DNA from 3 places in the Aquabacter sp. DMC10 genome. Region 3 is predicted to be linked to each of the others. Evidence: predicted binding sites of a transcription regulator. Region 3 holds the regulator's gene; each other region holds the start of a gene.
The links. Region 3 encodes PhoB, which activates phosphate uptake and scavenging genes when phosphate is short. Its sites were predicted from a motif close to TGTCATNNANCTGTCAT; they were not measured.

Region 1: a site for PhoB is predicted at 4,534-4,550, ahead of ACT54L_RS11075 (YdcH family protein). Genes of this name have one in related genera too.
Region 2: a site for PhoB is predicted at 4,560-4,576, ahead of ACT54L_RS13370 (putative 2-aminoethylphosphonate ABC transporter substrate-binding protein). Genes of this name have one in related genera too.

What each region holds. Positions count from the first base shown of each region.
Region 1 covers NZ_JBQUYX010000003.1:532,759-539,538, reverse strand. Annotated here, with positions in the region: gene ACT54L_RS11100 (EAL domain-containing protein) at 1-1,772, shown strand, start outside; gene ACT54L_RS11095 (YqgE/AlgH family protein) at 1,793-2,392, opposite strand; gene ACT54L_RS11090 (protein-disulfide reductase DsbD domain-containing protein) at 2,556-3,392, shown strand; gene ACT54L_RS11085 (redoxin family protein) at 3,642-4,127, shown strand; gene ACT54L_RS11080 (YdcH family protein) at 4,176-4,382, opposite strand; gene ACT54L_RS11075 (YdcH family protein) at 4,576-4,755, shown strand; gene ACT54L_RS11070 (ABC-F family ATP-binding cassette domain-containing protein) at 4,981-6,780, shown strand, end outside.
Region 2 covers NZ_JBQUYX010000004.1:386,648-393,427, reverse strand. Annotated here, with positions in the region: gene ACT54L_RS13385 (TIGR03364 family FAD-dependent oxidoreductase) at 1-64, opposite strand, end outside; gene ACT54L_RS13380 (putative 2-aminoethylphosphonate ABC transporter permease subunit) at 61-2,082, opposite strand; gene ACT54L_RS13375 (putative 2-aminoethylphosphonate ABC transporter ATP-binding protein) at 2,075-3,235, opposite strand; gene ACT54L_RS13370 (putative 2-aminoethylphosphonate ABC transporter substrate-binding protein) at 3,462-4,475, opposite strand; gene ACT54L_RS13365 (NIPSNAP family protein) at 4,840-5,178, opposite strand; gene ACT54L_RS13360 (cupin domain-containing protein) at 5,249-5,650, opposite strand; gene ACT54L_RS13355 (ABC transporter substrate-binding protein) at 5,751-6,780, opposite strand, start outside.
Region 3 covers NZ_JBQUYX010000002.1:804,765-811,544, reverse strand. Annotated here, with positions in the region: gene pstC (phosphate ABC transporter permease subunit PstC) at 1-421, shown strand, start outside; gene pstA (phosphate ABC transporter permease PstA) at 440-1,273, shown strand; gene pstB (phosphate ABC transporter ATP-binding protein PstB) at 1,428-2,252, shown strand; gene phoU (phosphate signaling complex protein PhoU) at 2,272-3,000, shown strand; gene phoB (phosphate regulon transcriptional regulator PhoB) at 3,007-3,708, shown strand; gene ACT54L_RS08465 (Bug family tripartite tricarboxylate transporter substrate binding protein) at 3,981-4,952, shown strand; gene ACT54L_RS08460 (GcrA family cell cycle regulator) at 5,189-5,719, opposite strand; gene ACT54L_RS08455 (acetylornithine transaminase) at 6,169-6,780, shown strand, end outside.

The sequences.
Region 1 (6,780 bases), on a different contig from region 3:
TGATGCAGCACGCCTTTGCCGGCCTCGGCGCGGTGCAGGGCTCCACCTCTGACCTGGAGCGCCGCGCTTTGGCGCTCGCCGGCTCCGGCCATCTGGTGTGGGACTGGGACGTGGACAGCGACCGCATCTACACCTCGCCCGAGGTGGAAGACGCCCTCGGCCTGAAACGCCGCTCGCTGGAAACCGAAGCCGCCGGCTGGCTGGAAGTGCTGCACCCCGCCGACCGCGACCGCTTCCGCGCCACCCTCGACGGCATCATCGACCAGCGGCGCGGGCGCATCGACCAGGACTTCCGCCTGCGCGCCATCGACGGGCATTATCTCACCTTCAACCTGCGTGCCCGCCCCGTGGTGGGCGCCGATGGCGAGGTGGTCCGCTGCATCGGCACCCTGGTGGACGTGACCGGCGAACGCATCGCCGCCGAGCGCCTGCTGCATGATGCAGTGCGCGACAATCTCACCGGCCTGCCCAATCGCGAATTGTTCCTGGATCGCCTGGATCAGGCGCTGACCTTCACCCGGCTCGACGACACGCTGAAGCCCACGGTGATGGTCATCGATTTGGATCGGTTCAAACAGGTGAATGTGTCGGTGGGCATGGCCATGGCCGATTCCATCCTGCTGACCGTTGCCCGGCGCATGATGCGCCTCTTGAAGCCGCAGGACACGCTGGCGCGCATCTCCGGCGATCAGTTCGGCCTCATCCTCATGTCCGAGCGCGATCCCGAGCGCATCACCACCTTCGCCGACACCCTGCGCCGCTCGCTGCGCGCGCCCATCACCTTCGCCGACCGGGAAGTCTTCATCACCGCCTCCATCGGGCTCGTGCTGTCCGGCGGCGACCAGGCCAAGCGCACCGACGTGCTGAAGGATGCGGAACTGGCCATGTATTTCGCCAAGCGCATCGGCGGCGACCGCATCGAGGTGTTCCGCCCGGCCATGCGCCAGCAGAAGACCGACCGGGTGGCGCTGGAGGACGATCTGCGCCGCGCTCTGGAGCGCGACGAGATCCTGGTGCGCTACCAACCCATCGTGCGGCTGGACGACCGGGCCATTGGCGGCTTCGAGGCCTTCCTGCGCTGGCGCCATCCGACCCTCGGCGAATTGCCTGCCGCCGAATTCCTGCCGCTGGCGGAGGAGACCGGCCTCATTCTCGACCTCGGCCTGTTCGCCCTGGAAAAGGCGGCCCGCCAGCTCGGCCAATGGCAGCGCCTGGTGCGGGTCGACCCGCCGCTCTTCATGCATGTGAACGTCTCGTCGCGGCAATTGCTGCGGCATGACCTGATCCAGGACCTAAAAGCGGTGCTCGCCCGCAACGTGGTGGCGGCCGGCTCCCTCAAGCTGGAGATCACCGAGGCCCTGGTGATGGAAAACCCCGAATATGCCGCCGTCATGCTGGCGCGCATGCGGGAACTGGGCGCGGGCCTGTGCCTCGATGACTTCGGCACCGGCCAATCGGCGCTGGCCTATCTCCAGCGCTTCCCGTTCGACAGCATCAAGATCGACCAGCGCTTCGTCCGCGACAGTGCCAAGGGTCCAGCCCGGGCGGCGCGTCCCATCATCGTCGGCTCCATCATCGACCTTGCCCACCATCTGGGCATGGACGTGGTGGCAGAAGGCCTGGAGCGGGAGGAAGAGGCCGGGGAGATGACCCATTTCGGGGCCGAATATGCCCAGGGCATCCTGTTCGGCGAGCCGCTGACGGCGGAAGAGTGCCGCGCCCTGTTCGAGCCAGTGCGCAGCGAGCCGCGCCGCCGCCGCAGCGCCGGCTGATCGGGACGGACGGGCCGCCCTCAGGCGTGCCCGGCCTCCGAGGAGAGCATGGCCAGGTCGATGCCGAGCTTGCGCAGCGCCAGATCGTATTTGGTCTCGATGCTGGCGCCGAACACCAGGTCAGGGTCGGCCGGGCAATGCAGCCAGCCATTGGCCTGGATCTCGGTCTCCAGCTGCCCCGGCGCCCATCCCGCATAGCCGAGCGCCAGCACCGCATTGGAGGGCCCGCGCCCGCCGGCAATGGCCTTCAGAATGTCCAGCGTGGCCGTCAGGCAGATGCCGCCATCAATGGGCAAGGTCGAGTTTTCGATGAAGAAATCGGCGCTGTGGAGCACAAAGCCCCGCCCGGTTTCCACCGGCCCGCCGCGCAGCACCCGCACATCCCCCACCGTCTTGGGCAGGAGGATGCGTTCGGCGGCGGGCACCACGTCCAGCTGCACCAGGAGGTCGCGGAAATCGATATTGGGGGCGGGCTGGTTCACGACGATCCCCATGGCCCCCTCTTCCGAATGGGCACACAGATAGATCAAGGTCCGGGAGAAGCGCTCATCCTCCATGGAGGGCATGGCGATCAGCATCTTCCCGTCGAGATAGTCCCGCGGGCGGTCAGGCGAGATCATCTTCAAATCGTCCGTCATAAGGGAAAGCCTAGCGCGGAGGGGCGCGTTTGCAAACGCCGAAGCGCCCCGCAACGATCCGGGCATGCCGTTTCGCCGCACCCGTCACGGGAAAGTGCACGTGCCCCCTTTGCATGGCCGGCGGAGCCGCGTTAGGGGCTTGTGCATGACCTTTGCCTCTCCTTTCGCCGCCCGCGGGCTCGGCCTTGCGGTCGCCCTGGTCCTGTCCGCTCCAGCCGCCCAGGCGCTGGAAACGCCCTATGCGCGCACCCAGGGCGCGGAGGTGCGCCTTCTGGCGGGCACGGTGAAGGACGGGACCCTGGAAGCGGGGATCGAGATCCGCCTCGCCCCCGGCTGGAAGACCTATTGGCGCTATCCCGGCGACAGCGGCATACCCCCCCGTTTCGACTGGTCGAACTCCAGCAATGTGGCTGGCGCCCATGTGGCATTCCCCGCGCCCCGCCGCTTCTCCGATGGCGGCGGCGGCTTTTCCATCGGCTACAAGGGGACGGTGACACTGCCCGTGCGGGTGGTGCTCGCCGACCCCGCCAGGGCCACCCGCATGGACTTGTCCCTGGACTTTGCGGTCTGCGACGCCTTGTGCGTGCCGGCCCATGTGCAGGTCTCCCTCGACGTTCCGGCGGGGGGAAGCGACGAGCCCTCCCTGGCCGCCGCGGCGGACGCGCTGCCGGTGAAGGTGCCGCTCGGCGCCCCCGGCCCGCTCGGCATCGAGGCGGTATCGGTGGATACCGGCCAGACCCCGCCGGTGGTGGTGGTCAAGGCGCGCGGCGGCGCCAAGGCGGACCTGTTTGCCGAGGGTCCCACGGAAGCCTGGGCCTTGCCTTTGCCGAGCCGGGAAGAGGCGGGCAGCGGCGCGCTGATCTTCCGCTTCGCCCTGGACGGCCTGCCCAAGGATGCCGCCTGGCCCGAGGCCCGGCTGCGCCTGACCTTGTCCGACCAGGGCAAGGCCATCGAAACCGAGGCTGCGCTCCCGCGACCCTGAAGCCGCCTGGCGCCCGCCTGAGGCCTCCCAGACCGGGGGGGCGTGCCCCCCCGCCGGGCCAGGCGGGGCATGCCGCGCGGGGACCGGATCGCGGGCGGCTCCAACCGACCGTGGTACAGCCCGGCGCCCACGATCTGCGCTTTCCTCCTCCGTAAATGTCCCTATCCTGCGCGCGGCGCGCGCGGCCCATCCGCCGCGCGGCATACCGTCCGGCCACGCAGGACCGGAGACCCATCAGCGGAGCAAGAAATGCCCATCCAAGTTGGCGACACCCTCCCGTCCGTGACTTTCCGCGTCGGCACCGAAGACGGGCCGGTGCCGAAGACCACCGAGGAAATCTTCAAGGGCAAGCGCGTGGTGCTGTTCGCGGTGCCCGGCGCCTTCACTCCCACCTGCCATAAGAATCACCTGCCGGGCTACGTGGCGCGCGCCGGCGAGATCAAGGCCAAGGGCATCGACACCATCGCCGTGGTGGCGGTGAATGATCCCTTCGTCATGAGCGCCTGGGAAAAGGCCTCCGGCGCCGACGGCAAGGTGCTGTTCCTCTCGGATGGCAATGCCGACTTCGCCAAGGCCATCGACCTGACGTTCGACGGCGGCATGGCCGGCCTCGGCATCCGCGCCAAGCGCTTCTCCATGCTGGTGGAAGACGGCGTGGTGAAGGCGCTCAATGTGGAGGACGTGCCCTCCAAGGCGGACGTGTCCAGCGCCCAGACCATGCTCGACCAGATTTGATCGCGCCTGCGTCCGCCGGTTTCCGCCGGCGGGCGCTCGCCTCTCCCGTCAGGCGATGATGTCGGGGAACAGCTGGTCCTCCAGGTGGCTGATCTTGTCCTTGAGCTGGAGCTTGCGCTTCTTCAGCCGTTGGATCTGAAGGACATCCGAGCCCGCCACGGCGGTCAGGGCGTCGATGGCCACATCCAGGTCGCGATGCTCCTGCCGCAGACGCTCCAGCAGCAGCTTAAGATCCCGTTCCTCGTCACTGGTCATGCAAGAATCCGCCGCGCCCGGAAAAGGCTGTCCCTTGCGAATATCGCACGGGGACGCGCGCCTGCAAGACCGACGGCGCCGCACGGATCCCCCGCGCGCCCGGGTTTGCTGCAGCGCGGCATAAGAGGGGCATCGACTCTTCGCCGCCTCCATGACAGACTGATGTCCGTTGCAGACAGGGAGAGACGAAAGCATGTCCGTCCAGTCGCACATTGCAGAGCTTGAACGTCGTCACGCAGCTCTCGACACGGAACTCAGCCGAGAACTCCAGCGCCCGGCCACTGATCCGACGCGGATCGCCGAACTGAAGCGCAAGAAGCTGGTGCTCAAGGACCAGATTACTCGGCTGAGAGGCAACAGCACCGTACATTGACGCACCCTCACTTGCGTTCCGGCTGAAAGGACTTTTCGCGATGCTGGCGGAAGCGCCTGCATCGTGAGAAGCGAAACCGGAGCGGATGTCGGGGCTCACTTCCACCGAAATCCGGCGGCATACGGGGCAAGTCCTGCAACACCTTCGCCCCGCGGACCGCTGGATCTGGTCGGAAGTTTGCGCGCGAGTGTTCCATCCGTGCCCAAATCCCTTTAATCGGGCGCCATGGCTCCTCCGCTCATCCAGCTTCAGGACATCCACCTGCGCTTCGGCGCGACCCCTCTGCTCGACGGCGCGGACCTTGCGGTCTCGCCGGAAGACAGATTGTGCCTCGTCGGGCGCAATGGCTCCGGCAAGTCCACCTTGCTGAAAGTGGCCGCTGGCCTCATCGAGCCTGATTCGGGGACGCGCTTCTTCCAGCCGGGCGCCACGGTGCGCTATCTGCCGCAGGAGCCGGACTTTTCCGGCGTTGCGACTACGCTGGCCTATGTGGAAGCCGGCCTCGGGCCGGGCGATGACCTCTATCGCGCCCGGTACCTGCTTGAGCAATTGGGCCTCACCGGCGAGGAAGAGCCCGGCCGCCTGTCCGGCGGCGAGGCGCGGCGCGCGGCGCTTGCCCGCGTGCTGGCGCCAGAGCCCGACGTGCTCCTCCTGGACGAGCCCACCAACCATCTGGACCTGCCGGCCATCGAATGGCTGGAAAGCGAATTGAAGTCGCTGCGTTCAGCGCTTGTGATTATCAGCCATGACCGCCGCTTCCTGGAAACCCTGTCCCGGGCCACGGTCTGGCTTGACCGGGGCTCCACCCGGCGCCTTGACCAGGGCTTCGGCAAGTTCGAGGCCTGGCGCGACGACGTGCTGGAGCAGGAAGAAGTCGACCGCCACAAGCTGGACCGGAAGATCGTCGCCGAGCTGGACTGGCTGCGCTATGGCGTCACAGCCCGGCGCAAGCGCAATGTCCGCCGCCTCGGCGAGTTGCACTCCATGCGCAAGGACCGGCGCGAGGAACGCCGCTCCCAGGGCAATGTGAAGATCACGGTCAGCGAGGCGGATGCCTCCGGCAAGCTGGTGATCGAGGCCAAGGGCATTTCCAAGACCTTCGGCGACGTGCCGGTGGTGAAGGAGTTCTCCACCCGCATCCTGCGCGGCGACCGGGTCGGCATCGTCGGTCCCAATGGCGCCGGCAAGACCACGCTTCTGAAAATGCTGATCGGCGACCTGAAGCCGGATACCGGCTCGGTGAAGCTCGGCGCCAATCTGGACATCGTCTCCCTCGACCAGCGCCGCACCGCCCTCGACCCCGACGCCACCTTGCGCGACGCCTTGACCGGCGGCGGTTCCGACCAGGTGATGGTGGGGGGCGTGCCCAAGCACGTGATGGGCTATCTGAAGGACTTCCTGTTCACGCCCGAACAGGCCAACTCCCCCTTGCGGGTGCTCTCGGGCGGGGAACGCGCCCGCCTCATGCTCGCGCGCGCGCTCGCCTTGCCCTCCAACATGCTGGTGCTGGACGAGCCCACCAACGATCTCGACCTTGAAACCCTCGATCTGCTCCAGGAGATGGTGGCCGACTATCCCGGCACCGTGCTCCTGGTCAGCCACGACCGCGACTTCCTGGATCGCACGGTGTCCTCCATCATCGTGGCCGAGGGCGAAGGCGTCTTCCGCGAATATGCCGGCGGCTATTCGGACATGGTGACCCAGCGCGGCCGGGGCGTGGAGACCAAGGGCAAGAGCGAGGGCAAGAGCGAAGGCCGCCCCGCCACCAAGGGCGAGCCGCGGGGGGAAAAGTCAGCACCCCGGCCGGAGGCGGACAAGAAGCGCCGCCTGACCTTCCACGAGCAGCACGCCCTGAAAACCCTGCCCCAGACCATGGAAAAGCTGCAGGCCGAGATCACCAGGCTCGGCGCCCTGCTGGCCGATCCCCAGCTCTATGCCAAGGACCCGGCCAAGTTCGAGCGCACCTCGAATGCCCTGGCCAAGGCACAGGGCGAACTGGACGCGGCCGAGGAGGAATGGCTGCGC
Region 2 (6,780 bases), on a different contig from region 3:
TGAGCGCATGGGCGAGGCCGACAATGCCGGCCCCCACCACCACGAGGTCATATTTGGAGGTCATCGGACGCGCCATTCCTGGGTGCGGGCAAGACCCCGGGAGAGCACCGCATGGACGCCCCGGGCCGCAAGGTTGGTGTAGAAGATGAGCATGCACATGGCCGCCGCCGACTGGATCTGCCCGGCATCATCCATGTTCAGCGCCGCCACCGCCGCGAGGGTGGTGGAAGGCGCATAAAGGAACACCACGGCCGACACGGTGGTCATGGCATTGACGAAATAATAGGCCGCCACATCGAGGCCAGTGGGCATGCAGACCGGCATGGTGATGCGGGTGAACATACGCGTCACCGGCTGCTTCAAGGAGGCCGCCACCGCCTCGAACTCCCGGTCCATGGCCTTCAGCGCGGTCAGGGCCGTGAGGTGCGAGACCGTGTAGAAATGGGTCACCGTGCAGATCACCAGGATCGCCATGGTGCCGTAGAGCGGGTTCAGCGGGTTGGACTTGTCGTTGAAGAAGAAGATGTAGGCAAGGCCAAGCACGAGGCCGGGGATGGCCATGGGCAGCATAGCGAGGAAATGGAGCCCGGTCCGCGCCGCCAGGAAACCCCGCCCCTTCTCCACCAGATAGGCGCCCACGAACACCACCACCGTGCCGATGACCGCAGTGTAGAAGGCCAGGCGCAGGGAATTGAAGTAGGAGCCCCAGCCGCCGCCGTCCACGCCCTCGAAGGCGAAATGAGTCAGGCTCATGGACAGGTCATAGGGCCAGAAGCGCACCAGGGCGGCATATTGCGAGACGCCCAGGATCAGCAGCAGCAGCCCCGCCACCACGCAGCAGAAGGCAAAGGCGGCCCAGTCGAGTGCGCCATTGCGCTGCGGCGCATAGGGCACGGCGCGGGCGGTGAGCAAGGCCACCTGGCGGGCGGTGACCAGCCGGTCAACGAAGAAGGCCACCACCGCCGGAATGAGCAGGATCACCGACACCACCGCGCCCATGGCGAAATTCTGCTGGCCCACCACCTGCTTGTAGATGTCCACCGCGAGCACGTTGAAGTCGCCGCCCACCACCTTGGGGACACCGAACTCGGTGATGGTGAGGGTGAACACCACGAAGGCCGCCGAGATGAGGCCATAGCGGGCGCCGGGCAGCGTCACGGTGAAGAAGGCCCGCCGGGGCGGTGTGCGCAGCACCCGCGCCGCCTCATAGAGCCGGGCATCGGAGACCGCGAGGGCGGTCGCGATGATGAGGAAGGCGTGGGGGAAGGTGTAGAACACGCAACCCGCGATGATGCCGCCGGCGCCGTAGATCTTGGCGCCGAACAGCATTTCCTTCAGCAGGCCCTGATTGCCGAACAGATAGACCAGCGACAGGCCCGCCAGCAGCGAAGGCACCAGGATGGGCACCATGGCGATGGTGCGGAACAGGCCCTTGGCGGGCATGCAGGTGCGCGTGAGGGCATAGGCGAAGCCGAAGGCCAGCAGCACCGTGATGAAGGTGGTGGCCAGCGACACCGCGAAGCTGTTGACGATGGACTGGGTCAGCGCGGGATTGCTGAAATAGGCGATGTAATTGTCGAGGCTGCGCACGGTGCCGGCGCGCAGCACCAGGCGCCGCAGGTCCTGGGCCGAGACCTCCGCCCATTCCCCAGGCGCCACCGGCTTGCCGGACAGATCGAGCGTGCCGTCGGCGGTGCCGGTGAGGCGCATGCGCAGCCCCTTCAGCGGCACGCCATCGAAGGCGCGCTTGGGAAACAGCTGCGCCGCCGTAAGCGAGGTGGAGCGGCGGGCCTGGTCAATGGGCGGAGCAAGAGCCAGCTTCTGGGCCAGCGCCTCCAGGGTGCCGGCGGCCACGAAGCCCGCGCCGGTGTCCACCTGCACGTCCACCGTCTCATAGGGAAAGGCGCGGACCTCGGTGGACTTCCACAACATGAACAGAATGGGCAGCGCTAGGCTGACCACCAAATAAAGGCCGATCATCAAGGTGAAGACCAGCATCAGCCGGTCATCGCGCCCCACCTTGGGGCGGATGGCCGGCGCGGGCGGCAGGGCCGTCATGCGGGCGGCGGCGGCATCAGACATGATGTGCTCCCGCGCCCTTGGCCTTGTCCTCATATATGCGCAGCCGTTCGGACGGCAGGCTTATCTCGACCGGCTTGCCGGGAACGATCTGGAGCGCACGCACCAGTTCCTGGGACGACTGCGCCACCAGCAGGGCGGGACGGAAGTCCCGATGGGAGAGGCTCAGGCGCACATGGGAGCCGAGGAATTCCACATGCTCCACCACCATCTCCACCCGGTTGCCGGACTGCCAGTCGGAGTGAGGGTCGGCGCCGATGATGCGCACATCCTCCGGGCGGATGGCGGCGGTGACGCGCACCCCGTCTGCCGGCAGGCCGCGGCCGGCCCGCAGCCGGACCTCGCCCACATGCACCTCTCCGCCATTGGCGATCTCGCCCGGAAAGAAGTTCATGGCGCCGATGAAATCGGCGACAAAGCGGGTGGCGGGGCTGTTATAGATTTCCGCAGGCGTGCCCACCTGCTCCACCACGCCCACATTCATCACCACCACGCGGTCCGCCATGGAGAGCGCCTCATCCTGGTCGTGGGTGACCATGACGGTGGTGACGCCGAGGCGGGCCTGGAGCTGCTTCAGCTCATTGCGCAGATGAAGGCGCACCTTGGCATCGAGCGCGCTCAAGGGCTCGTCCAGCAAGATCAGGCCGGGGCTCGGCGCCAGGGCGCGGGCCAGGGCCACGCGCTGCTGCTGGCCGCCGGAAATCTGCGAGGGATATTTGTGGCCGTGCTCCCTCAGCCCGACCAGGTCGAGCAATTCCTCCACCCGCGCCGTGATGGCGGCGCGCGGCATGCGCCGGTTTTCCAGGCCGAAGGCGATGTTCTGGCGCAGCGTGAGGTTGGGGAAGAGGGCATAGGACTGGAACACGATGCCGAAGTCGCGCTCCTCCGGGGGCAAGGCGGAAATGTCCTGCCCGGCCTGATGGATGGTGCCCGAGGATTGGATGTCGAGGCCGGCAATAGCGCGCAGCAAGGTGGTCTTGCCGCATCCGGACGGGCCGAGAAAGCACACGAACTCGCCTTCTCCGACCTCCAGCGAGACGCCCTTCAGCGCCACGAAGTCCTTGAACCGCTTGGTGACATTCTCCACCACCAGATAGGGCGAGCGCGCGGGCGGCTCAAGGGCAGCCAGCGCCAGCTCGACGGCATGCTCAGTCATATGGAAGCCCCTCGCTCTGCAACGCCGGCCCCCCTGCGGCCCGGGCTGCCCTGATCCCCCCGTCGAAGGCTGCCGCATGGGCCATGCCTCCGGCGGTTCCCTTGCGATGGCCCGCTTGCGATGGCCGGGTTTCCATGGCCGGGTTGCCACGGCCAAGCTTCCATGGCCCGCTGCCGACGTGCCGGACGCGGCGCGCCGGACAAAAGGGCTGGCTCAGCCCTTCGTCTCAGCCCTTGGGCTCGGACTTGCTGCCGAAGCGCTTCTGCCACTCTTCGAGGATGGCGGCGCGATGGGAGGCGGCCCATTCAAAGTCGTTCTTGATGAGCTTGGCCTTGATGTCCGCCGGCACGTTCTTGATGGCCTCTTCCAGGGCGGGATTGCCCAGGATGGCGTAGTTCTTGGCGTAGATCTTCATGGCATCGTCGGAGACGGCCCAGTCGATCAGCTTCTTGGCATCGGCCTCATTGGGCGTGCCCTTGACGATGGCCGAGGCCTCCACGTCCCAGCCGACGCCTTCGGTCGGCACCACGGCCACCACCGGCGCGCCCTGGTTGATGACGCGGGCGGCGCGGAACTCGAAGGAGATGCCGATGGGATATTCGCCGGACGCGGCCAGCGTGCAGGGCTTGGAGCCGGAATGGGTGTAGGTGGCGATGTTGTGGTGCAGGGCGTCCATATAGGCCCAGCCCTTCTGGTCGCCCCACATCTGCAGCCAGCTGGACACATCCAGGAAGCCGGTGCCGGAGGACGCCGGATTGGGCATCACGATGAGGCCCTTGTATTCCGGCTTGATGAGGTCCGCCCAGGAGGTGGGAATGGGCAGGTCCCGCTTCTTCATCTCCACCGTATTGACGCACAGCGCCGCCGCCCAGGCATTGGTGCCCACCCAGGTGGGCGGGGTGTCCTTGGAGACGAAGCGCGGGTCGATCTTGTCGAGGCCCTTGGGCGCATAGCCCTCCAGCATGCCTTCCGCGTCCAGCAGTTGCAGCGAGGTAGCGGCGGTGCCGAGCACCACGTCCGCCTGCGGATTGTCCTTCTCCGCGAGCAGCTTGGCGGTGATGATGCCGGTCGAGTCGCGGACCCAGCGAATGCTGACGCCGGGGTTCTTTTCCTCGAAGCTCTTCTTGTAGACCGGCAGGAGATCGGCCTCCAGCGCAGTATAGACCGTCAACTCTCCCGCCTGCGCCACACCAGACAGCAGCGCGAGGCCTGCCACCAAGAGACCCGTCATGCGCGTCATTGGCTTCTCCCGGACCTGAACCATCACGTCCGCGCGAAAGTTGTGCGCGGCGCTGATGTCACGCCCAAGTTAACGCCCCGCCCGGTGACGGCTGTGTGACCGCCGGACGCCTGAGGAGAGCGACCAGCCCGCCACGCCGAGGGCCCGGCGCCATGGTGGCGCGCAAGGTCAAATTCAGGCTGCCCCGCCCCGGGGGTCGGCGGCGATTGAACCTTGACGGACCTGGAGCCGGATCCCCTCCCATTGAATCGCTTCGGAGATACAATGGGAGGGGTGAATCCGTCTCTATCCAATACGTGAGAGAGCGAGTGACGGACGAGATGGAACCGCAGGCGGTGCCATCCGGCCGGATCGCGCTCCGAGGTCAGGCAGGGTCGGAGCGCGCACCGGGACAGGGGGAGAAGGCGGTGGGCACCAGGATGCGGTTCTCCATGGTCATAATCATCGGGCGGATCTGGGCGAGGCAGGCCTGCCAGCCCGGCTGTTGGGTCAACCGCTCGCGGCGGATGCGGCGCTCCTCCAGCGTGTCATAGGCCCAGAAATGAACCAGTTGATTCTGCGTGCCGAACTCCGTTGTGAAATAGCCGAGGAAGCCGCCCAGGATCTCCTTCTGAAGCGGCAGGCCCTCCGTGCTGTAGATCCGCAGATAATCCGCCATCACCGCGTGGGTGTGCAGCACATAGATCCGCTCTTCCACGATCATACCCGGTCCTCCCCTGGTGCGCGCGCGCAAGGCCGGGGCGCGGACAGGTGCCCGCCCCGGCCGGTCAGGCCTATTTCAATTCCTGCCCCGCCAGATCGCCGTCCAGGAACTTGTTGGGACGCAGGAACATGGACAGGACGAGGGCGCCATGGGGGGAGCGGGCCACATGCTGGTTGCCCGCCGGACGCCAGACATAATTGCCCGCCAGCGCCTCGCCCTCGCCATCCACGATGCTGCCCTCCAGCACGTAGGTCTGCTCGATCTCCACATGCTCGTGGCGCGGCAGCACGGTGCCCGGCTCCCAGCGGAACAGCGCGGTCATCAGGCCGGTCTCCTCGTCGATGAGGAGGATCTTCATGTCGATGCCCTTGGTGGGCGTGGGCTTCCAGGGGAGGCTCGCCACGTCCACATAACGGGAATCGGTGGGGGCAAGCTTGTCCTCACCGGCAAGGCCGGGGGTGATGGCGACCATGATCTGCTCCTGAGAGGGTGCGGGGTCGGGAGGTGCGAGGCCTTCGGCCGGGGCCCGCTGCCCCCGGCCGTGCCTGTGTTCGGTCTTGGGGCCGCCGCGATCAGTTCGGCTTCACGAGGGAGCAGGCCGGATCGAGCGGCTTGAACGCCTGGTCGGCGGGGGTCTCGCCGATCTTCATATAGAGGTCCCACGGCCCCTTGGATTCCGCCGGCGTCTTCACGCGGAACAGATACATGGGGTGCAGCTTGCGGCCGTCGATGCGCACGGAGCCCTTGCCGAAGGCGGGGTCGTCCGTGGGCAATTCCTTCATCTTGGCGACGATGGCGCGCCCGTCCGCGTCGCTGTTCAGGGCAGCCACCGCTTTCAGATAATGCAGCACACCCGAATAGACGCCCGCCTGGAAGGAGGTGGGCATAGCCCCGCCATGGCGCGCGGCGAACTTGTTGGCGAAGGCCCGGGTCTCGTCATTGAGGTCCCAGTAGAAGGGCTCACTGAGATAAAGCCCCTGCCCGCTGTTCAGCCCCAGCGACTTGATGTCGGTGAGATAAACAGCCAGCGCCGCCAGCTTCTGGTTGCCCTTGGTGATGCCGAATTCCGCCGCCTGCTTCATGGAATTGGTGAAGTCGGCGCCCGAATTGGCAAAGCCGATCACCTGCGCGCCCGAACCCTGGGCCTGGAGCAGGAAGGAGGAGAGGTCAGACGTGCTTAAGGGATGGCGCACGGACCCCATCACCGAGCCGCCGGCCGCCTTCACGATCTGCCCGGCCTCCCGCTCCATGTCGTGGCCGAAGGCATAATCCACCGTGACAAAATACCAGCTCTTGCCGCCGGATTTGAGCACCTCGGTGGCCGTGCTCTTGGCCAGCGCATAATTGTCCAGCGTCCAGTGCACATGGTTGGGGGTGCAGGAATCCCCCGTCAGGCGATTGCTGTTGGAGGTGGCGATGACGGCCACCTTGTTCTTGTCCTTCACCAGTTGGACGATGGCGAGCGAAATGGAGGAATTGGGGATGTCGGCGATCATGTCCACGCCGTCCACGTCCAGCCATTTCCGGGCGATGTTGAGCCCCACGTCGGGCTTGTTCTGGTGATCGCCGACGATCACCTCGATGGGCGTGTTGCCGATCTTG
Region 3 (6,780 bases):
GATCCTGGCGATCATGATCGTGCCCTTCATCACCGCCATGTTCGTGGAGACGCTGGAATCCGTGCCGCCCATGCTCAAGGAATCCGCCTACGGCGTCGGCTGCACCACCTATGAAGTCTATAAGAACGTCTCCGTCCCCTATGGCCGCACCGCCATGGTGGGCGCGGTGATGCTGGGTCTTGGCCGCGCCCTGGGCGAGACCATGGCCGTCACCTTCGTCATCGGCAATGCGACCCGACTGTCGGCCTCGTTGTTTGCGCCGGGCGCCACCATCGCCTCCACCATCGCGAACGAGTTTCCCGAAGCCGCCAACGGCTCGCTGAAGCTGACCTCCCTGCTTCAGCTGGGATTCATCCTGTTCGTGATCTCCTTCATCGTTCTCGCCGTGTCGCGCGCCCTCGTGCGCTCGCGCCTCGACTGATCCGGGAGGCTCTCCATCATGGCATCGCTTGCCGCCCGTCGCGCCAAGGACAATGTGGTCAAGGCCATTTCCGTCGGATTTGCCGCCTTCGCCATCTTCCTTCTGGCCTGGATTCTCTGGACGCTGATCTCCAAGGGCCTGCCGGCTCTGGGGACCAATGTCTTCACCCGCATCACCATGCCGCCCGGCCAGAACGGCGGCCTCTTGAACGCTATCGTCGGATCGCTGATCCAGGTGGCGGTGGCGCTCGCCATTGGCGGACCCATCGGCATCTTCGCCGGCACCTTCCTGGCGGAGAACGGCAAGGGCACCAAGATCGCCTCTGCCACCCGCTTCGTGAACGACATTCTCCTGTCGGCGCCGTCTATCCTGGTGGGCCTGTTCATCTATCAGCTCCTGGTGGTGCCGTTCGGCGGCTTCTCCGGCTGGGCCGGCTCCATTGCGCTCGCCATCCTGGTGATCCCGGTGGTGGTGCGCACCACCGAGGACATGCTGAACCTGGTGCCGGTGGGCCTGCGCGAGGCGGCCTTCGCTCTCGGGGCGCCCCAGTGGAAGGTGGTCATGATGGTGACCTGGCGCGCCGCGCGGGCCGGCATCGTCACCGGCATCCTGCTGGCCATCGCCCGCGCGGCGGGCGAGACGGCGCCGCTGCTTTTCACCTCGCTGGGCAACAATTCCTGGTCGCTGGACATGTCCAAGCCCATGGCCAGCCTGCCCATCGCCATCTACCAATATGCCGGCAGCCCGTTCGATGACTGGGTCGCGCTGGCCTGGGCGGGGGCGCTGCTGATCACCGTGGGCGTGCTGTTGCTGAACATCGCCTCCCGGTTCTTCCTGGCCCGCACCAAGTAAGGCGCCCGGACCCCCTTTCCCGGATCGCCGCGCGCGATCCAGCCGGGCGCGAGGCCCGGCCCTAAGACACACCCAGCCGGGCCATGGGGCCCGGCACTCAGTGATCCAAAGCCGGGCCGACGCAGCCGGCGCTCAGAGATCCAAGAGGCCGCACATGACTTCCGCCGTGGACCCCAATTTCAACATCGCCGCTTCCGTCTCCGCCAAGCCCGACGCCCTGGCGGCGCCCACCAAGATCAAGGTGGACAAGCTGAATTTCTATTACGGGCAGAACCATGCCCTGAAGAACATCAACTTCGACATCCCCGAGAAGCGCGTGACGGCCATGATCGGCCCGTCGGGCTGCGGCAAGTCCACGCTGCTGCGTGTCTTCAACCGCATGTATGACCTTTATCCCGGCCAGCGCGCCGAGGGTCAGGTGCTGTTCGACGGCGTCAATGTGGTCGGCAAGGAGCTGGACCCCACCATCGTGCGCACCCGCATCGGCATGGTGTTCCAGAAGCCCACGCCCTTCCCCATGTCCATCTATGACAACATCGCCTTCGGCGTGCGCCTGCACGAGCGGCTGAACAAGTCGCAGATGGACGATCGCGTCGAGAGCTGCCTGCGCAAGGCGGCCATCTGGGACGAGACCAAGGATCGCCTGCACACCTCGGCGCTCGGCATGTCCGGCGGCCAGCAGCAGCGCCTGTGCATCGCCCGCACCATCGCGGTGCAGCCCGAGGTCATCCTGCTGGACGAGCCCACCTCTGCGCTCGACCCCATCTCCACCTCGAAGATCGAAGACCTGATCGACGAGCTGAAGCAGGACTTCACCATCGTCATCGTGACGCACAATATGCAACAGGCGGCCCGCTGCGCGGACATCACCGCCTTCTTCTATCTGGGCGAACTGGTGGAGGTCGGCCCGTCCGACGTGATCTTCACCAATCCGCGGCAGATCAAGACGCGTGACTATATCACCGGCCGCTTCGGCTGAGCCTGCAGGGGTGAACACGATGCCCGAGCATATCGTATCGGCCTTCGACGCCGAACTGAAAGAGATCGGCCGCAAGGTGGTCGAAATGGGCGGCCAGGCCGAGCGTCTGGTGGCGGATTCCGTCAATGCCCTCATCCGCCGCGACACCGCGTCGGGGCAGAAGGTCATCCTGCTCGACGCCAGTGTCGATCACATGCAGCGCGAGATCGAGGAAAAGGTCATCCTCGTCATCGCCAAGCGTCAGCCGGTGGCCACCGACCTGCGCGAGCTGGTGGCGGCCATCCGCATCGCCTCGGACCTGGAGCGCATCGGCGACCTCGCCAAGAACGTGGGCAAGCGCGTCCTGGCCATCGAGGGCGAGTACCACCCGCAGAAGCTGGTGCGCGGCGTGGAGCACATGTCCGACCTGGTGCTCGAGCAGCTGAAGGAGGTGCTCGACGCCTATGCCGGCAAGGATGAGGCCAAGGCCATCGAGGTGTGGGGCCGCGACAGCGTTGTCGACACCATGTACACCTCGCTGTTCCGCGAGCTGCTCACCTATATGATGGAAGATCCGCGCAACATCTCGGTGTGCACGCATCTTCTGTTCTGCGCCAAGAACATCGAGCGCATCGGCGACCACGCCACCAACGTGGCGGAGACCGTCTATTACATGGTCACCGGACAGATGCTCTCCGACGAGCGTCCCAAGGCCGACCGCTCCAGCGAGACCGCCGTTACCTTCCCGGGTCACAGCCTTCAGGGATGATCCTCCGTGCCCGCGCGTATCTTGATTATCGAGGACGAAGAACCGCTTAGCCTGCTGCTTCGGTACAATCTGGAGTCGGAAGGCTATGCGGTGGACAATGTGGGGCGCGGCGACGAGGCGGAGACCCGCCTGAGAGAGGCGGTTCCCGACCTCGTCATCCTGGACTGGATGCTGCCGGGCCTGTCCGGCATCGAGCTGTGCCGGCGCCTGCGCACGCGGGCGGAGACCGAGCGCCTCCCCGTCATCATGCTCACCGCGCGCGGCGAGGAGACGGAACGGGTGCGCGGGCTTGCCACCGGGGCGGACGACTATGTGGTCAAGCCCTTCTCGGTGCCGGAACTGCTCGCCCGCGTGCGGGCGCTGCTGCGGCGGGCCAAGCCCGAGCATGTGGCGACCTTGCTGCGGGCGGGGGACATTGAGCTCGACCGCGAAACGCATCGGGTGCACCGGGCGGGCCGTGAGATTCATCTCGGCCCCACCGAGTTCCGGTTGCTGGAATTCCTGATGCAGAGCCCCGGCCGAGTGTTCTCGCGGGAACAGTTGTTGGACGGCGTGTGGGGGCAGGACGTCTATATCGACGAGCGCACCGTCGACGTCCATGTGGGACGGCTGCGCAAGGCGATCAATCGCGGCCGCCAGATGGACCCGATCCGCACCGTGCGCGGCGCGGGCTATTCCTTCAATGAGATGTTCGCGCGCTCCCATTGAGGCGCCAACGGATCCAAGGCCCGGCCGGCGGATGATCTCCGCCGGCCGGGCCCTTCTTTTTTCAACGCCCGGAAGAGGCCGACAGGCGAGGGTGCGCCTTAACCTAAAGTCATGTGCGGAGGGTATCCAGGTGCAGAATTCGCGCCGCGCATGGCCTTTGCCTCGCCGCGCAATTCGTCCAATATCCGCTCCACCCTTGTGTCCCGTGGTCCAGGGGGAGGGGAAGGCGGTGCGGCGCAGCCGTACCGGAACGCACAAGAGGAGAGCGCCTGATGAAACGCCTGCTTGCAGTCCTCGCTTTGGCCACGGCCGCCTTCACGGGCACCGCCATGGCGCAGGAGGACTTCCCCAACCGGCCCATCCGCATGGTGGTGCCCTTCGCCGCCGGCGGTTCCACCGACATCGTCGCCCGCATCGTGGCGGCCAAGATGGGTGAGATCCTCAAGCAGCCCGTGGTGGTGGAAAACCGGGCCGGTGCGGGCGGCAATGCCGGCGCCGCCGCCGTCGCCAAGGCGCCGCCGGATGGTTACACCATCCTCATGGGCACGGTGGCGACCCACGCCATCAACCCCGCGCTCTACACCAAGATGCCCTATGACCCGGTGAAGGACTTCGCGCCGGTCTCCCTGCTGGTGAACGTGCCGAACGTGGTGGTGGTCCACCCTTCGCTCAACGTGAAGACCACGGCCGAACTGATCGCGCTGCTGAAGGCCAACCCGGACAAGTATGAATATGCCTCGTCCGGCGTCGGCACGCCTCTCCACCTCTCCGGGGCCCTGTTCGAGAGCATGGCGGGCGTGAAGATGGTCCATGTCCCCTACAAGGGCGCGGGCCCGGCCAAGGTGGACCTGCTGTCCGGCCAGGTGAAGATCATGTTCGACAATCTGCCCTCGTCCATCGGCGCCATCCGCAAGGGCGACGTGGTGGGCATTGCCGTCACCACCAAGGATCGCTCGCCCGCCGCTCCTGACCTGCCGACCGTCTCGGAATCCGGCTTGCCAGGCTATGAGACCTATTCCTGGAACGCCATCTTCGCGCCGGCGGGCACCCCCACGGCCATCATCGACAAGCTGGCCAAGGCCTGCATCGAGGCGGTGGCGGACCCGGCGGTGAAGGCCAAGCTCGCCGATCTCAGCGCGGTCTCGGTGGGCTCGACCCCGGCCGAGCTGGATGCCCATGTGAAGGCGGAGCTGGCCAAGTGGACCCCGGTGGTGAAGGCCTCCGGTGCCTCTATCAACGAGTAAGCACCAGGACACGCAGCTTGTCCCGACGCCCGGCCGATGCGCCGGGCGTTTTCGTTTGGAGGGGCGGCTGCTGGAGCGCGGTGCGCGCGGCGTGAACGAAAACGGCCGGCGCTCCGCATGGGAGGCCGGCCGTTTTCGTTCATCTTAGAGCGCTTCAGCTTTTCAGCGTTTCATCGAAACGCCAAACCGCTTCGCGCGGAACTGCGCTCGGGCGCGGGTGCACCCGCGCACGGGCCTCACAGATAGGCGAGGCGCCGGTCACGCCGGCGATCTTGAACCGGCTGATAGGCCAGGCGCGCATGGGTGGTGCAATAGGGCAGGCCGGTCACGCTGCGGCCGCCGCAGAAATAAAAGCCTTCCGTCCCCGGCTCGCCGATGGGCCAGCGGCAGGTGGCTTCTGTCAGGTTCATGATGGTGCAGCGCTGCGACATGGACACCACATTGTCCGCCACCACGGGGGCCGGGGCAGGTGCGGGCTCGAACTCTTCCTCGGGCAACTGCGCGAGGGCCGTGTTGCCGTGGGTGGCCGGGCGCTGGGGCGCACTGGCGGGGCGCTGCTGCGGGGCCGGCGTCTCAGGACGCGACGCCTTGCGCGGTCGCGCGGGCGCGGCGACGCTCTTGGTGCGGCCGGACAGGCCGAGGCGGTGCACCTTGCCGATGACCGCATTGCGGGTGATCCCGCCCAATTCGCTTGCAATCTGGCTCGCGGAGAGGCCTTCGCTCCAGAGCTTTTTCAAGAGTTCGACGCGCTCGTCGTTCCAGCTCATCGTTCTCCTCCAAGAGACGTGCGCACGGCAAAAGCCCGCACCCGTCCCCACTTTTAAGATGGACCCAGAGTTCCCGGATCAGGCCGGCTCAGCCGGATCCGACTCCGTTCCCGCCGCATTTCGCCGACTCCGACATCGATCCCGAAAACGCGCTTTCGCACGCGGGAGCCGAGTTGCCCGACACCACTTGGAAAGTGTCGCACGACATGTCGTAGTCGACGGTTGGAAGGCTACAATATGCGGAGACTCTCGCCCAGTGCGAGATTGAGTCGCCGGCCTGTTTTCCCCAAGTCCTTACAATCCCGTTAACGGCGCAGCATGGTTGACCTCGCGCGCGCGATCATTAGAATCCCCGCCGTCGGGCCGTCCTCAAGCGGGGCGGCCTTTGGCATTTCTGACCACCTATGTGGCCACGATCGTGTGGCCCGCCAACCCCTTGGGAGGGGTCCGTGATTACCCCCGTTCTGCCGACCTATGCGCGTATCGACCTCGAATTCGAGCGGGGAGAGGGCTGCTGGCTCGTCACGACGGACGGGCGACGTTATCTCGATTTCACGGCTGGCATCGCAGTCAACGTGCTCGGGCACGCTCATCCCCATCTGGTGGAGGCCCTGCGGGAGCAGGCCGGCAAGCTCTGGCACACCTCCAACCTGTTCCGCATCGCGGGCGGGGAGAAGCTCGCCAACCGCCTGACGCAGGCGACCTTCGCCGACACCATGTTCTTCACCAATTCCGGTGCGGAAGCGCTGGAGTGCGCCATCAAGATGGCGCGCCGCTACCAGTTCGTGAACGGCGCGCCGGAGCGCAATCGCCTCATCACCTTCGAGGGCGCCTTCCACGGACGCACGCTGGCGACCATCGCCGCCGGTGGGAATGCCAAGTATCTGGAAGGCTTTGCGCCCGAGATGCCCGGCTTCGACCAGGTGCCGTTCGGTGACATCGAGGCGGTGAAGGCGGCCATCGGCCCGCACACGGCCGGCATTCTGCTGGAGCCCATCCAGGGCGAGGGCGGCGTGCGCGTGCCGCCCGCCACCTTCCTGCGGCAACTGCGCGAGCTGTGC